Linked DNA regions of Defluviitalea raffinosedens. The protein of the gene in region 1 interacts with the protein of each later gene in a pairwise test. Links are inferred from orthologs where the notes say so. Each region holds a gene or a part of one and is shown on either strand. Other genes may lie near its edges. The genes, in order: rpe and eno.

Evidence for each region.
Region 2: the proteins of rpe (region 1) and eno interact in binary tests that used the Escherichia coli proteins (3 or more experiments, as listed by UniProt). The link is inferred for Defluviitalea raffinosedens from one-to-one orthologs.

Annotation. Positions count from the first base shown.
Region 1 is NZ_JAFBEP010000006.1:7,839-16,526, reverse strand. What follows is about bases 3,596-6,511. They hold rpe (ribulose-phosphate 3-epimerase), read left to right. Parts: upstream 3,596-4,678; coding sequence 4,679-5,344; downstream 5,345-6,511. Other genes in these bases: rpmB (50S ribosomal protein L28), read right to left, coding at 6,430-6,511; JOD07_RS06165 (hypothetical protein), read left to right, coding at 6,091-6,228; JOD07_RS06170 (thiamine diphosphokinase), read left to right, coding at 5,347-5,985; rsgA (ribosome small subunit-dependent GTPase A), read left to right, coding at 3,794-4,675; pknB (Stk1 family PASTA domain-containing Ser/Thr kinase), read left to right, coding at 3,596-3,778. Also shown: dual-specificity RNA methyltransferase RlmN, read left to right, coding at 1-1,033; JOD07_RS06190 (Stp1/IreP family PP2C-type Ser/Thr phosphatase), read left to right, coding at 1,045-1,794; more of pknB, read left to right, coding at 1,799-3,595; more of rpmB, read right to left, coding at 6,512-6,618; JOD07_RS06155 (Asp23/Gls24 family envelope stress response protein), read left to right, coding at 6,828-7,184; JOD07_RS06150 (DAK2 domain-containing protein), read left to right, coding at 7,207-8,688. UniProt on the Escherichia coli protein: Catalyzes the reversible epimerization of D-ribulose 5-phosphate to D-xylulose 5-phosphate.
Region 2 is NZ_JAFBEP010000023.1:18,475-27,064, reverse strand. What follows is about bases 2,427-5,244. They hold eno (phosphopyruvate hydratase), read right to left. Parts: upstream 4,588-5,244; coding sequence 3,265-4,587; downstream 2,427-3,264. Other genes in these bases: gpmI (2,3-bisphosphoglycerate-independent phosphoglycerate mutase), read right to left, coding at 4,636-5,244; secG (preprotein translocase subunit SecG), read right to left, coding at 2,850-3,119; rnr (ribonuclease R), read right to left, coding at 2,427-2,732. Outside these bases: JOD07_RS13240 (class I SAM-dependent methyltransferase), read right to left, coding at 1-544; more of rnr, read right to left, coding at 546-2,426; more of gpmI, read right to left, coding at 5,245-6,180; tpiA (triose-phosphate isomerase), read right to left, coding at 6,206-6,958; JOD07_RS13210 (phosphoglycerate kinase), read right to left, coding at 6,972-8,171; gap (type I glyceraldehyde-3-phosphate dehydrogenase), read right to left, coding at 8,266-8,590. UniProt on the Escherichia coli protein: Catalyzes the reversible conversion of 2-phosphoglycerate (2-PG) into phosphoenolpyruvate (PEP). It is essential for the degradation of carbohydrates via glycolysis.

The DNA.
Region 1 (8,688 bases):
AAGTAGAGATCTTTTATCATTAAGAATAGATGAGTTATCAAACATAATGGAAGAATTCGATGAAAAAAGTTTTCGTGCCGTTCAAATCTTTCAATGGATTCATCAAAAAAATGTTGACCAAATTGATGAAATGATGAATCTTCCAAAAGATTTGAGAGAAAAATTAAAAAGAAATTTTGAATGGAACAAACTTAAGCTGGAACAGAAAGCAGTTTCAAATATTGATAAAACGACAAAATACTTGTTTGCATTAAAAGATAATAATATAATAGAGAGTGTTTTGATGCATTATACCTATGGTAATACAGCCTGTATTTCATCACAAGTAGGGTGCAGAATGGGCTGTGCTTTTTGTGCTTCAACTTTAGATGGACTCATTCGAAATTTAACAGCCGGCGAAATGTTAGAGCAAATTTATCAAATTCAAAAAGACAGTAATGAAAAGGTATCAAACATAGTAATCATGGGCAGCGGAGAACCACTGGATAATTTAGATAATATTCTCTTGTTTATCGAATTAATCAATCATCCAAAGGGACAAAACATAGGACAAAGACATATTACGTTATCTACTTGTGGTTTGGTTGATAAAATGTATGAACTGGCCAGTAAAAAGCTTCAGATTACATTGGCAGTCTCACTCCATGCTCCAAATGATACTATTCGAGAAAAAATGATGCCGATTGCAAAGAAATATTCTATTGAAGAGATTCTTGAAGCATGCCATCACTATATCGAAATGACCAACAGAAGAATTACCTTTGAATATGCACTGATAGATCATGTGAATGATAGAATAGAGCATGCCCGGGAATTAGGTGAAAGATTAAAAGGAATGCTTTGTCATGTTAACTTGATACCTATGAATCCGGTTAAAGAGTCGAGTCTTAAAGAAAGCACATCAAGTTCAGTAAAGGATTTTCAGGATACATTGCAGTCTTATGGCATTCAAACTACCGTTCGAAGAAAACTTGGCAGTGATATTGATGCTGCTTGTGGTCAGCTTAGAAGGAGATATTTGGAGAAGAAATGAGGTGAGAAGGTATGATTTCTGCCGGAAGGTGTGATAAAGGAAAACATAGAGAAAATAATGAAGATGCCATATTTATTTATGACAGTCAATTTGGTTGCCTTCCGAACCTTTATATCGTTGCAGATGGAATGGGAGGACATCGGGCAGGTGAATATGCCAGTTCTTTAGCAATTCAGAGTTTTTGTGATTACGTCCATGAGCATAGAAACGATGTAATATCCAATGACAATATTCAAGAATTTTTGACAAATGCTATTGCACATACTAATAATATAGTATTTGAGAAGGCTATGCAAAATGAACTTTATAAAGGTATGGGAACAACTTTTCTTGTAGCTGTTTTGATGGAGGACATCATACATGTTGCCCATGTTGGGGATAGCAGGCTTTATATTATTGGTAAAGACGAAATACATCAGCTTACATTAGATCACTCTTTTGTTGAGGAAATGGTCCGTAAGGGCACGATTTCCGAAGAAGAAGCTCTTAATCATCCTAAGCGACATGCGATTACTCGAGCTGTTGGTACAAATCCCACTGTGGATGTTGATGTATATACATCAAAAATCGAAGAAGAAAGTATTATTCTTATGTGTTCAGATGGTTTATCCAACATGTTAAATAATGAAGAAATTATACATATTGTTAAAATTAAAGATAATTTGGATGAAATTGCGCAGACTTTAGTGGATAAAGCCAATGAAAACGGAGGACTAGATAACATTTCCGTCATTATTATTAGGGGGACGAAAGGAAGGTGAAGCAATGCTACAACGTGGTACAATATTGAGCAATCGATACGAAATCATCGAAAAAATCGGAGCTGGCGGTATGTCCATCGTCTATAAAGCAAAATGTAATAAACTCCATCGATATGTAGCAATAAAAGTATTAAGAGAGGAATTTGCTTCTGATGAAGAATTTGTTTCTCGTTTTAGAGTGGAAGCACAATCGGCTGCCAGTTTATCTCATCCTAATATCGTAAGTATTTATGATGTTGGATATGAAGATCATATTCATTATATTGTAATGGAATACATTCATGGTAAAACTTTAAAGCAAATTATTGAGGAAGAAGCACCTTTTACGTCAGAAAGAGTTCTTAGTGTGGCAATGGATATCGCATCAGCGTTACAACATGCCCATAAAAAAAATATTATCCATAGAGATATAAAACCACAAAACATATTGATTACAGATGAAGGGGTATTAAAAGTTGCAGATTTTGGTATTGCCAGAGCGGTAGACTCATCAACAGTTGTTACCACAGGAAATGCAATTGGTTCTGTACATTATTTTTCACCGGAACAAGCCAGAGGTGGTTATATAGATAAGACAAGTGATATTTACTCTTTAGGGATTGTCATGTATGAAATGGGGACCAAAATGCTTCCCTTCGAAGGAGAAAGTCCTGTTACGGTTGCCCTAAAACATATAAATGAAGATATTCCCTCACCAAGAAGTTATAACACTGAGTTATCTACAAGTCTCGAAGATATTATTATAAAAGCTACCCAAAAGAAGCCTGAAAACAGATACAGGAATATTGATGAAATGATTAAAGACATGGAACAATCTTTACAACATCCTAACGGTAGTTTTGTAAAAATACCTGATATAGAAAATTCACCGACTATTCAAATGTCTGAACAAGATATGAAATTGCTAAGAGGCGATAAGAAAAATAGTATTAATGAAAATAAGGAAGAAGTGGATAAGAAGGAACAAGTTCCTGAAGAAAAAGATCCCAGAGAAAAATGGGTTACAGCAGGAGCTGTTTTTACAGCTTTTATTCTTATTTTTGTTATAAGTGCAATAGGCATTAAATTTATTCAAAGTTATTTAGAACCGAAAGTGGTTGCAGTGCCTTCTCTTGTTAATCTGGATATTGAAGAGGCTAAAGCACTATTGGAAGAAAAAGAATTGATTCTGAAAGTAAGCGATGAAGCTTATCATGACGAGATTCCTGAAGGAAAAATCATCATGCAGGATCCGGAAGAAGGTACGATTATCAATTTAAACTCAGAAGTTGAAGTAGTAGTCAGCAAAGGTGTACAAACCGTTGAAGTACCTGATGTAGAAAATAGAGATTATGCTTATGCGAAAAGTATGTTAGAAGATTTAGGTCTGTATATAAGAAGAGATGCTCAATATAATGATTCAGTAGATGAAAATATTGTGATCTCTCAAGAGCCAAAAGCAGGCACTATGCTGAAAGCTGGTGAAATGGTTATATTAACTGTGAGTTTAGGACCTGAAATAAAAACAGTCATTGTTCCTAATCTTCTCAATTTAACTGAACAAGCTGCAAAGAATCAATTAATAAATTCAGGACTTGGCATTGGACAGATTACATATATACCTCACAGTGATGTTGCAAAGGGATATGTAGTGAGTCAAAGCATACAAGCTGGAGAAACCGTAAAAGAAGGTTATAAAGTTGGTTTCGTTGTCAGTGAAGGAAAAGAAGAACAGCAAGAACCATCAGAAAGTCAACATCCAAATGAATCTCCATCAACTGGGCCAGTGGAAAAACATATTACCATATTGGCTCCCCTTGATTCGAATACTGATACATTCCACGTTAGAGTAAGATTAAATGGAGAAAATAATTTTATTTATGAGCAAACTCATTCAATTTCGGATTTTCCTTTAGATATTGCTGTAACCGGTGAAGGGACAGGGTATATTGAGGTATATATGAATGATGATATATATTATAGAGAATCCATTGATTTTGAGTAATATGAAGGAGGTAATATGATCACTGGAACTATTGTTAAAGGGATTGCCGGATTTTACTATGTTAAAGCAGAAGACAAAATATATGAATGTAAGGCAAGGGGTAAATTTAGAAATACTAACATTACTCCTTACATAGGTGATATCGTAAAAATTATTCCTGATGAGAGTCAGTTGACTGGAAGTATTATTGAAATATTACCAAGAAAAAATCTCTTAATTCGTCCGCCAGTTGCAAATATAGATCAAGCGATTATTGTTTTTGCTGCAAAAAGTCCGGATCCCAATCTCCAACTTTTAGACAGATTCTTAGTATTGATTGAAGAGCAAAATTTAGATATCTGTATATGTATCAATAAAATCGATTTAGATATTGAAAAAGATTATGAAGAGATTAAGTCTGTATATGAAAGAGCAGGTTACAAAGTCATTTTAACAAGTACGGTTTCAAATATAGGAATTGAAGAATTAAAAAGAGAATTAATGAGTAAAACCTCTGTTTTTGCAGGTCCTTCCGGAGTAGGTAAGTCATCATTATTAAATAAAGTAGATGCCAACTTAAAACTGAAAACAGGAGATATTAGCCAAAAAGTAAAGAGAGGGAAACACACGACACGTCATGTAGAACTCCTTGCTTTAAGCGAGGGAGGTTTTGTTTTAGACACACCGGGTTTTAGCTCTCTTTCCCTAGAGCATATTTCTCCTGATGTACTTCAAAAGTATTTTAAAGAATTTAATTTATACAGGGATTACTGCAAATTTTCTGAATGCAGTCATATTCACGAGCCTCAATGTATGATTAAGCAAAAGCTAAATGAAGGTATGATTGATCAAGGAAGATACGAGCGCTATAGATTCATTTATAACGAACTTGAATCAGCAAAGCAAAGGAGATGGTAAGACATGATAAAATTGGCTCCTTCCATATTATCGGCAGACTTTTCTCAATTAAAAGATGCAGTACAAATACTGGATAAAGGGGGAGCACACCTTGTTCATATTGATGTGATGGATGGACATTTTGTGCCTAATATAACTTTAGGACCCCCTGTCATCAAAAGTTTAAGAAAACATACGAAGCTTCCGTTTGATGTTCACTTAATGATCTCCAATCCGGATCAGTATTTGGAGAGCTTTCATGAAGCAGGGGCTGATATCTTGACTGTTCATGCTGAAGCATGCACACATCTTCATAGAACCGTTCAACAGATTAAGAAATTAGGAATGAAAGCAGGCGTTGCTTTAAATCCGGCAACAGATTTAAGTGTCTTAAAATATATACTCCCTGATATAGATATGGTTCTTATTATGACTGTTAATCCTGGATTTGGGGGACAAACATTCATTCCTCAATGTTTAGATAAAATTAGAGAATTGTCTAAGTATATTCAAGAAAATCAGTTGCCTGTAGAAATAGAAATAGATGGAGGAGCCAATTTAGATAATGCAGAAGAAATTATTAAAGCAGGAACAAATATTTTAGTAGCCGGCTCAGCAGTCTATGATACACCTAATCCTGTTGAAACGATACAAGAATTTATAAAAGTATTTAGTAAATTTGGAGAGTAATAATGAATATATTAATTTTGGCCGGCGGAGAAATAAAAGATTATTTATTTTATAAAAAATACGTTGATGAGGCTGATTTTATTATTTGTGCAGACCGAGGAATGGAACACGCAAGAATATTAAATTTAACTCCAGATCTCATTATTGGAGATTTTGATTCAGCTTCTGAGGAAACTATATTATTCTTTAAAGATCAGAATGTTCCTTTTGAGACCTTTCCTTCAGAAAAAGATAAAACAGATACTGAAATTGCTTTGGAATATGCAATTGCAAAAAGACCTTCTCATATATGGATTGTTGGCGGAATAGGAACTCGCTTTGACCATACCTTGGGAAATGTTCATTTGCTTTATTCAGCGCTAAAGCAAAATGTAGCAGCAACACTTATAAATGAGCATAATCAAATTTACTTAACAGATCGGGAAGTAATAATCTATGGGAATAAAAATGATATTGTATCTTTAATACCTTTTACGATGGAAGTAAAGGGAGTATGTACTGAGGGACTTTATTATACACTTAAAGATGCAACATTAGTTGCTGGCAGCTCCTATGGTATAAGTAACGTAATGCTTTCTTCAAAAGCCCGTATAAGGCTCCAATCTGGATTGTTGTTAATCATTCAGGCCAAGGACAATTAAAAAACGGACTCGACAGATCATATGTTGAGTCCGTTTTGCTTTGCACACATTAAAAATATATGGAATAGACTATAATAAGCAATATTATTGATTAAGGAGAAGGAAATGAAAAAAAGAGTATTGGGGCTAATATTTATTGCAATGGGAATTGGCATGCTTCTTGTTTTTCTTCTTCCTGGGACTACATTTATTATTATTTTGTCTATAATACTTATTTTGCTAGGTTATATTTTTTTATCATAAAATTTTAACGGAGGTGGAAGAAGTGAAAATCATGGTAGTCAAAATGCCAAAATTTCTTGGTTCCATATTAAAAAAATTATGCGGTATAAAATCTAGTTAAGATAAGAATGGGATTGAGCGTTTTTTGAAATAAGAAGACTAGCTTCTTTATGGGTTTTCTATGCAATAAAAAAACAAAGTTCTAAAAAGAACTTTGTTTTTTTAATTTGCACGAACAACTGCATTAGAACGTAAGCATCTTGTACATACATTTAATGTCTTATTTGCTCCATTCACTACAGCTTTTACTCTTTTAATATTTGGTTTCCATTGTTTATTGGATCTTCTATGAGAGTGGCTCACTTGAATACCAAAGTGAATACCTTTTTGACAGATATCGCATTTTGCCATCACACAACACCTCCTTTGAATTCCATCACCGTGACACAACAAAACTATTTTATCAGATACTATATCATAATGCAAGGGAAAATATATTTTTATTATATATTTATTATTGACAATTTTATTTTGAAAAACTAGAAAAGATGATATAATATATAATAGCATACTCTATAGTGATATTGTGATGAAAAAATGATGATGCAGGAGGTTACGCTATGGTTGGTAGTTTAATGAATGAATATGGAAATATATTTATAGAAGAGGAAGTCATTGCGCGTATTGCCGGATTAACAGCAATGGAATGCTATGGAATCGTAGGAATGGCAACAAAAAACGTTACTGATGGCTTAGTACAGTTGTTAAGAAAAGAGAGCCTCACTAAAGGTATTAAGGTATATATTAACGAAAATGGTGTAACAATTGATTTTCATATTATCGTTGAATACGGTACTAAGATTTCTGCTGTGGCAGACAATTTAATTAATACCGTTAAATATAAAGTTGAAGAATTTATTGGACTAAAAGTAGAAAAAATCAATATATTTGTCGAAGGTGTTCGAGTAGACAATTAATGGATACAAAGGAGGCAGCAAAGTGAGTATTTTATCTATAGATGGTTCTACGCTAAAAAGAATGATCATAGCAGGAGCAAATTATTTAGAACAAAACAAGCAAATTGTAGATGAATTGAACGTCTTCCCAGTTCCAGATGGAGATACAGGAACAAATATGTCTCTAACGGTATTAGCGGCAGCCAGAGAAGTTGAAAAGTCTGATTCAAATGATGTATTTGAAATTGCAAAGGCAGCCGCTTCTGGTTCTTTAAGAGGTGCAAGAGGTAATTCAGGAGTTATTTTATCCCAACTTTTTAGGGGTTTTTCTAAAGGACTTCAAACTCATAGTACCATAGACACTGTTGCCTTGGCAGAGGCTTTTGAAGAAGGCGTTAAAACTGCTTATAAGGCAGTTATGAAACCAAAAGAAGGCACAATTTTAACTGTGGCCAGAGAAGCAACTGAAAAAGCATTGCAATTATCATTGGAAACAGATAATATAGAAGAATTTTTGAAAGAAGTACTTTCCTACGCCCATACTGTTTTGAAAAAAACGCCAGACATGCTTCCGGTTTTAAAACAAGCAGGAGTAGTTGATGCAGGAGGAAGAGGGCTTCTTTACATTATCGAAGGTGCTTTAAAAGCTCTAAGCAGCAAAGAGGATATTCATTTGGAGGAAAGTGTTTCTGCAGGAATCAGTAAAGGTTCTTACAGTGCTTTGTCTACCATAAGTAATGAAGATATTACATTCGGTTATTGTACAGAGTTTATTATTAATCGTTCCGAAAATAATCCGTCACAAATTAGTGAACTAAGAGAATTCTTGAATTCAATCGGTGACTCCATAGTAGTCGTTGAGGACGATGAGGTGATCAAAGTACATGTACATACAGACCACCCGGGACAAGCGATTGAAAAAGGATTGACTTTTGGTTCATTAACGAATATGAAAATTGATAATATGCGCGAACAGCATAGTAATAAAGTTATAGTTGAAGAAATCAAAGAATCAAAACCTCAAGAAAAGAAACCAATAGGTTTTATAGCTGTTTCAATCGGTGAAGGCATTCAGGAGATTTTTAAAGGTCTAGGTGTTGACTATATTATTCAGGGTGGGCAAACTATGAACCCTAGTACAGAAGACATTTTAACTGCTGTTGAAAAGGTAAATGCAGAAAAAGTAATTATACTTCCTAATAATAAAAATATTATTTTAGCTGCAGAACAAGCTCAACAATTGTCTAAAGACAAAGAAATTTTTGTTGTCCCCTCTAAAACGATTCCTCAGGGAATAGCTGCGATGATTGGATATGAGCCTGATCATTCGATCGAAGAAACTTTAGAATCCATGAATGAGAGTATGTCTTATGTTAAGACTGGCCAAATTACTTTTGCAGTCAGAGATACCGTTATTGGGGATCGAGAGATTAAAAAGGGAAATATACTTGGAATGGATGAAGGAAATATTGAAGTAGTTTCTGATAACTTAGAAGAAGCAGTATATGAATTGATTGATAAAATT
Region 2 (8,590 bases), on another replicon or contig:
TAGTTTTAAATCCAACTTTATTTTCTGTTTCATGATAATCATATTCTCTTATAAACGATACATCATCATTTTCTATTGGAGGAAGTTCTGTAATCTTTTGAGTAATGATTCTGTCATAATTGATGATTTGTAGAATAAGCACTCCTCCAGGAGCTAAAAGAGAAACCATCTGCTTAAGAACTGCTTTAATCTGAGGAATTCCCGGTAAATGTACCAGGGTATTGCCTATGCATATAATCCCGTCAAATTGACTTCCGGATAAATTAGCTCCCAAATGTTCCATATTCATTACTTTAAATTCAACTGGAAGTTCTCTACCGTCTAACTTTTCATTGGCCATCTGAATCATTTTTTCATCTAAATCAATACCTAAAACTTTATATCCCCTTTCCCCGAGAAAAATATCCAGTTCTCCGGTGGAACATCCCACATCCAAGATTTTCCCCTTATCCTGTAAAAGATTCTTTTCTATAAAATCTTTACAAGGATTTGAAAGCGGAAAAACTTTATCATAATAAGTACTTAATGTATCATAGAACCCCATATTATATCTCCTCTGCCTCTTTTTCCTCCGTATCATCATCAGGGAATACCAAGGAAAAATCAATCGTTCTTTGAATGGTATCAGCTTTTATAACTTTAACTTTTACCTGATCGCCCAATCTGTAGATTTTTTTAGTTCTTTCACCGATAAATAAATAATGCTGTTCATCGAAAATATAGTAATCATCATCCATATCCGAAACATGCACTAAACCTTCTACTGTATTGGGCAATTCAACATACATCCCCCAGGAAGTAATGCCTGAAATAATACCATCATATACTTCTCCAATTTTGTCCTTCATATACTCTACTTTTTTCAGCTGCTCAGTTTGTCTTTCTGCTTCCTCAGCCACTCTTTCTCTGATGGAGCAATGCTTTGCAACATCAGGCATTTTCTTTCTAAGTCTGTTTTGATTTTTTTCATCCAGTTTTCCATGCAAATTTGCTTTAATAATTCTGTGAATTTGTAAGTCAGGATAGCGTCTTATGGGCGATGTAAAATGACAGTAATACTTTGCTGCCAGTCCAAAATGTCCGTCATTACTGGGCGTATATCTTGCCTGCTGCATAGAACGAAGAACCAAACGACTAATGACATTTTCCTCCGGTTTTCCTTCTATATCTGACAAAACTTTTTGTAAATCTTTTGGATGAATATTGGAAGTTCCTCTGATCCTGTATCCAAAATTGCTGATAAAAGTAGAGAGCTTAAGTATTTTTTCAGGATCAGGATCCTGGTGAGAACGGTATATAAAAGGTGTTCCCTGCCAGAAATAGTCTTCCGCAATAGTTTCATTACATACTAGCATAAACTCTTCAATAATTCTTGTGGCAATGTTTCTTTCATAGGGACGAATATCTATAGGACGCCCTTCTTTATCCAATATAATTTTGGCTTCTTCAAAGTCAAAATCAATTGCGCCTCTTTTATCCCTTTTCTTATTGAGAATAAGACATAATTCTTCCATGAGTTTAAAGAAGTCAATATAATCTTTATATCTCTCCATTAGTTCCGGATCTTGATCTACCAATATCTTTTTAACATTGGTATAAGTCATTCGTTCATTGATATTTATAACCGACTCTACAATCCTATGATTTCGAACAATGCCATCCTCATCAATATCCATTATACAGCTTAATGCCAGTCGATCGACCCCTGCATTTAAAGAGCAAATGCCATTGGACAATTTATGAGGAAGCATAGGAATCACTCTGTCAACCAAGTAAACACTGGTTCCTCGTTTCAAAGCTTCTTCATCAAGAGGAGTATTTTCTTTTACGTAATGGGTTACATCGGCAATATGTACGCCTAATCTGTATAATCCATTAGGAAGTTTTTCAAGAGAAATAGCATCATCTAAATCCTTTGCATCTTCCCCATCAATAGTAACCATCCTGACTTTTCGAAGATCTTCACGATTCTTTATATCTTCTTCCTGTACTTCTTCTGGAATGTTTTGAATCTGTTTCATTACCTCTTCTGGGAAATCCGTAGGCATGTCAAATTGTCTGATGATTGCCAGGATATCTGTTTTAGGATCATTAATATGTCCCAGAATTTCTATGATTTCTCCTTCAGGATTTCTTCTGTCTTTTCCCCAGTCAGTGATTTTTACCACGACTTTGTGTCCGGTAACTGCCCCCAGATTATCTCCTTTAGGAATGAAGATGTCTTTTGCAAAATTTTTATCATCAGGAATGACAAAGCCAAAGTATTTGCTTTGCTCATAGGTTCCTACGATCTTATCAGAACCACGTTCAAGAATTTGAATAATTTCTCCTTCAGCCTTTTTCCCATCCACTGCAGGTTTAGTGATTTTACAAAGAACTTTATCCTTATGCATTGCGCCGTTAACACCTTCTGCAGGAATGAAAACATCTTTTGCATCAGGATCATCCAATATCAAGAATCCATATCCTTTAGCATTGCCCTGAAAGGTTCCGATAACCATGTTTAAGGTTTCAGGAATTGCAAATTTGCCCCGTTTTGTTTTAATGATTTTACCTTCCTGAATCAATTCATCCAGGATTTGCTCGAGTATATCTCTTTCTTTATTTGGAACCTGCAAGATCATGCAAAGTTCTTTAATCTTCATGGGCGTGTAATCTTTATGCTGCATAAAATCCAATATAAGCTGTTTTCTATCTTTTAGTTTTTCATTTAATTTTTCATTTTGATCCATTGTTCCACCTCTTCCTTCGTATTCTAAGGATTTATCTTTAGTATGCTCTAAAAATCAAAGGATAAACATAAAAACGTTTAGTTGCAAAAAACACACTTTGCATATACAAAGTGTGTTTTATTTAATCAAAATATTAAGGATCAAGGCAAGAACAATGAATAATCCTGCACCGATCTTAGTATATTTTTCAAAAGTCCCTTCCAAACTACGCGCTTTGTTTTTTCCCCAATAGGTTTCTGCTGCACCACCTATACTTCCTAAACCTGCTGATTTTCCTTCCTGAAGGAGAACAATAGTAATTAATCCAATAGCCAATAGTACATATATAACAGATAAAATAATTGAAAGTACGTTCACTTCTACACCTCCTATCATCAATGTTTTCATTTTAGCATATCAAAATTTTTTAAGCAAGATGATTTGAGAAAAAAATACTCGGCATTTCTGCCGAGTGATCTCGCTCCATATCAATTTCGTTCCATATAACTAATTCATTCGTTCCATATAATTAATGTGTGATTCATTCAATAAGTTATTTTAAATTGAACCATGCATCCAAACCTAAATATTCTGCTACATCGCCTAATTCTTCTTCAATGCGAAGAAGCTGATTGTATTTAGCAACACGGTCAGAACGGCAAGGTGCTCCGGTCTTAATTTGTCCTGCATTTACAGCTACAACAATGTCAGCAATCGTTGCATCTTCAGTTTCTCCGGATCTATGAGAAACAACTGCTGTCATTCCTGCTCTGTTAGCCATTTGAATAGCATTGAAAGTTTCGGTTAATGTTCCGATTTGGTTTACTTTAATAAGGATGGAGTTAGCAACACCTAATTCAATTCCTCTGGATAATCTTTCGGTGTTGGTTACGAATAAGTCATCTCCAACTAATTGAATTCTCTTACCTAATCTTTCAGTTAACAGCTTCCATCCTTCCCAGTCTTCTTCGTTTAAACCGTCTTCCAAAGAGATAATTGGGAATTTATTTACTAATTCTTCATAGTAAGCAACCATTTCTTCAGAAGTTCTTGCTATTTCCTGACCTTTCATTTTGCTTTCGCCAGGGAAGTGATATTTCTTTGTTTCTTCATTGTATAATTCAGAAGCAGCAGCATCAATTGCAATACGGATATCGTCCCCAGGTTTGTATCCTGCTTTTTCAACTGCATCAATAATAACTTGGATTGCTTCTTCTGATGTTGCTAAGTCAGGAGCAAATCCACCCTCATCACCTACTGCAGTTGATAATCCCTTTTCACTTAATACTTTCTTAAGGCTGTGATATACTTCTGCACACATTCTTAAAGCTTCTTTGAAGGATTTTGCACCAACTGGCATAATCATGAATTCTTGAAGGTCTACTGTGTTATCTGCATGTTTTCCGCCATTCAAGATGTTCATCATTGGTACAGGCATCACTTTAGCATTAAATCCGCCAAGATATTGATATAATGGCATATCTAAAGCTTCTGCGGCTGCTTTTGCAACAGCCATAGATACCCCAAGAATTGCATTAGCACCTAATTTACCTTTGTTTGGTGTCCCATCTAATTCGATCATTTTTTTGTCTATTGCAACTTGGTCAAGAGCATTCATACCGATGATTTCTTCTGCAATAATGTTGTTAACATTATCCACTGCATTTTGAACACCCTTACCTACATATCTGTCTCCGCCGTCTCTTAATTCTACAGCTTCAAAAGCTCCTGTTGATGCTCCAGAAGGTACAGCAGCTCTTCCTACTACTTGTCTTCCTTCTGCATCAACAATAACCTCAACTTCTACTGTTGGATTGGCTCTGGAATCAAGAATCTCTCTAGCAAATACGTCTAAGATTTCTAAATATCCCTTCATTTTGCTTCTCCTTTCAATAATATAAAATTATTATTAAGCAGGTCTTTACTACTTTCTAATGAGAAGAGAATTTCCAGTCATTTCTTCTGGTTTTTCAAGTCCCATTAGGTCAAGAAGAGTGGGGACAATATCTGCTAGTTTTCCACCTTCTCTTAATTCTATTCCTTCACCGGCATTTACCAAGATAAATGGTACTGGATTTGTCGTGTGTGCTGTAAAAGGTTCTCCTGTTTCGTAGTCAACCAATTGTTCTGAGTTTCCATGGTCAGCGCAGATAAACATTTGACCGTCTACTTTTAAGATTGCATCTACTACACGACCTACACAAGCATCCACTGTTTCTATCGCTTTAACTGCAGCACCCATGATACCTGTATGTCCTACCATATCAGGGTTTGCATAGTTAATAATAATGACATCATAGTTTTCAGAAAGAATTGCCTCAACAAGACGATCTGTAACTTCAATGGCACTCATTTCTGGTTTGAGATCATAAGTCGCCACTTTAGGAGATGGAACTAATATTCTGTCCTCTCCTTCGTTTGGTTTTTCTACTCCACCATTGAAAAAGAAAGTCACATGAGCATATTTTTCAGTTTCTGCAAGACGAAGCTGTTTTAAACCTTTTTCAGCCAGATATTCTCCAAAAGTTTTTGTAAGTTTTGTAGGCTTAAAGGCAACAGATTTATTTTTAATGGTGATATCATATTCAGTAAAAGCAACGTACTTCACTGGGAAGAAACCGTTGGCTCTTTCAAAACCACTAAATTCTTCATCACAAAAACATCTTGTGATTTCTCTTGCTCTGTCAGGTCTAAAATTAAAGCAAATAATAGAATCATGAGGTTGAATCATAGCCGTTGGTTCACCATTGGTCAGAATAACTGTTGGAAGCACGAACTCATCATAAACTTCATTTTCATAAGATAATTGCACTGCCTGCACTGCATCTTCGGCTTTTTCTCCGGTACCTAAAACCATCGCATCATATGCAAGTTTTACTCTTTCCCATCTGTTGTCACGGTCCATCGCATAATATCTTCCCATCACGGTTGCAATCTTTCCCACACCGAGTTCATTGATTTTGTCCTGTAATTGTTGAACATAATCTTTACCGGATGCAGGAGGAGTATCTCTGCCATCTAAGAAAGCATGTACATAAACCTTTGACAAACCATGTCTTTTTGCTAATTCCAACAGTGCGTACAGGTGTGTGTTGTGACTATGTACACCACCATCGGATAAAAGACCATACAGGTGAAGGGAAGAATTGTTTTGCTTACAGTTTTCAACTGCACTGAGCAGTGCTTCGTTTTCAAAAAAGTCTCCATCTAGAATAGATTTCGTGATTCTTGTCAGTTCTTGGTATACTATTCGACCTGCTCCAATGTTCAAATGCCCTACTTCAGAGTTTCCCATTTGACCTTCAGGAAGGCCTACGTCCATTCCACTGGCATATCCTTTTACAAAAGGATATTTTTTCATGAGACTGTCGAGTACAGGGGTTTTCCCCTGACATACAGCATTTCCATCACAGCGGTCATTTAATCCAAAACCGTCAAGGATCATCAACACGGTTGGTTTTTTTCTCATTTTAATACTCCTTTTATGAACAATCTTAGTTGTTGTAATTCACAATTTTGCTAAAATCTACTTTCAAGCTTGCTCCACCAACTAAGCCTCCATCAATATTTGCCATTTCAAAAAGCTCTTTTGCATTTTCGGCATTTACACTTCCGCCGTATTGTATGCGAAGTGATTCAGCTACAGAAGCATCATAAATTTCTGCAACTACTTGACGAATTGCAGCACAAACTTCTTCAGCTTGCTCTGATGTAGCTGTTTTACCAGTACCAATTGCCCAGATAGGCTCATAAGCAATGACTACATCTTTCGCTTTTTCTGCTGGAACATCTTTTAAAGCAATTTTGGTTTGAAGTCGAACCAAATCAACTGTAATCCCCTGTTCTCTCTGCTCTAACGTTTCTCCTACGCAAATAATAGGAATAAGGTTGTGTTCAATAGCTTTGAGAACTTTCTTATTTACGATTTCATCGGTTTCTGCAAAATAAGCTCTTCTTTCAGAATGTCCGATAATAACATATTTAACACCTAACTCTACCAACATATTAGGTGCAACTTCTCCTGTATATGCTCCGCTTTCTTCATAATGCATATTCTGAGCACCTACAGCGATGTTTGTTCCTTTAACTGCATCTAATACAGCTGGAAGACAAACAAAAGGAGGGCAAAATACTACATCAACATCTGTAGTATTTACTAAAGGCTTTAATTCCTCTACTAATTTTACCGCTTCTGAAGGAGTTTTATTCATCTTCCAGTTTCCTGCAATAATTTTTTTTCTCATCATAAAGCCTCCTGAATTATTCTTTGTCGTCTGCTGCTGCCACGCCTGGTAATTCTTTACCTTCAAGGAATTCTAATGAAGCTCCGCCACCAGTAGAAATGTGAGTCATCTTATCGCCAAATCCTAATTGGTTTACTGCTGCAGCAGAATCTCCTCCACCGATAATGGTTGTTGCATCTGTTTCTGATAAAGCTTTTGCAACTGCCATTGTTCCTTGCGCGAAGTTTTCAAATTCGAATACGCCCATAGGTCCGTTCCAAACAACTGTTTTAGCATCTTTTACAGCTTCGGCATAAAGTGCTCTTGTTTCTGGTCCAATGTCAAGACCTTCCCAATCAGGCTCAATTCCTCCTCTTGGTACTACTTTAAATGGAGTATCATTTTTAAATTCTTGAGCCACTACATGGTCTACAGGAAGTAATAATTTTACGCCTTTTTCTTCTGCTTTTTGAATCATTTCTTTTGCATAGTCAATCTTGTCAGCTTCTAATAATGACTTACCTACTTCATGACCCAATGCTTTTATGAAAGTATAAGCCATTCCGCCGCCAATAATTAATGTGTCTACTTTATCAAGGAGGTTATTAATTACATTAATTTTGTCAGATACTTTTGCTCCGCCTAAGATCGCAACGAAAGGTCTTACTGGGTTGTTTACTGCATTACCTAAGAACTCAATTTCTTTTTGCATTAAATACCCTACTGCACAGTCTCCTTCGATGAATTGAGTAACTCCAACGTTGGAGCAGTGAGCTCTGTGTGCTGTACCAAAAGCATCATTTACAAATACGTCTGCAAGACTTGCAAGTTCTTTGCTAAAATCATCAATATTCTTAGTTTCTTCTTTACGATATCTTGTGTTTTCAAGAAGAACAACGTCTCCTTCTTTCATTTCAGCAACAGCTTTTTTTGCATTTTCTCCAACTACAGTATCATCTTTTGCAAATACTACTTCTTTTTCTAATAATTCGCTTAATCTTTTTGCAACAGGTGCTAAAGATAATTCTGGTTTAGGTTCTCCTTTTGGTTTTCCTAAGTGAGAGCAAAGAATTACTTTTCCACCGTCATTGATTAATTTCTTAATGGTTGGCAGTGCTGCAACAAGTCTATTTTCATCTGTAATAACACCATCTTTTAATGGTACGTTAAAATCACATCTAACTAATACTCTTTTCCCTTTAACTTGGATATCATCAACTGACTTTTTCTTAAGCATGGGTTTCCCTCCTCAATATTCTCAATCCGATTTATTAAAAGAAGGTCCGGTCCTATAGTCATAACTACAAAACCGGACCTTTTGGTCTACCTAATTATAAACGTTCTGCAATGTATTTTGTGAGGTCAACAATTCTGTTTGAATAACCCCATTCATTGTCATACCAGGAAACAACTTTTACTAAGTTTCCATCGATTACCATTGTGGATAATCCATCAATGATGGAGGAACGAGGATCTTTTTTGAAGTCGATGGATACTAATGGTTCTTCAGTGTATCCTAATACTTTGTCATCAGCAGCAGCTTTTAAAGCAGCATTAACTTCTTCAACTGTTACAGTTTTTCCTAATTCTACAGTTAAATCAACTACAGATACTGTAGGAGTAGGTACACGCATAGCCATACCAGTTAATTTTCCT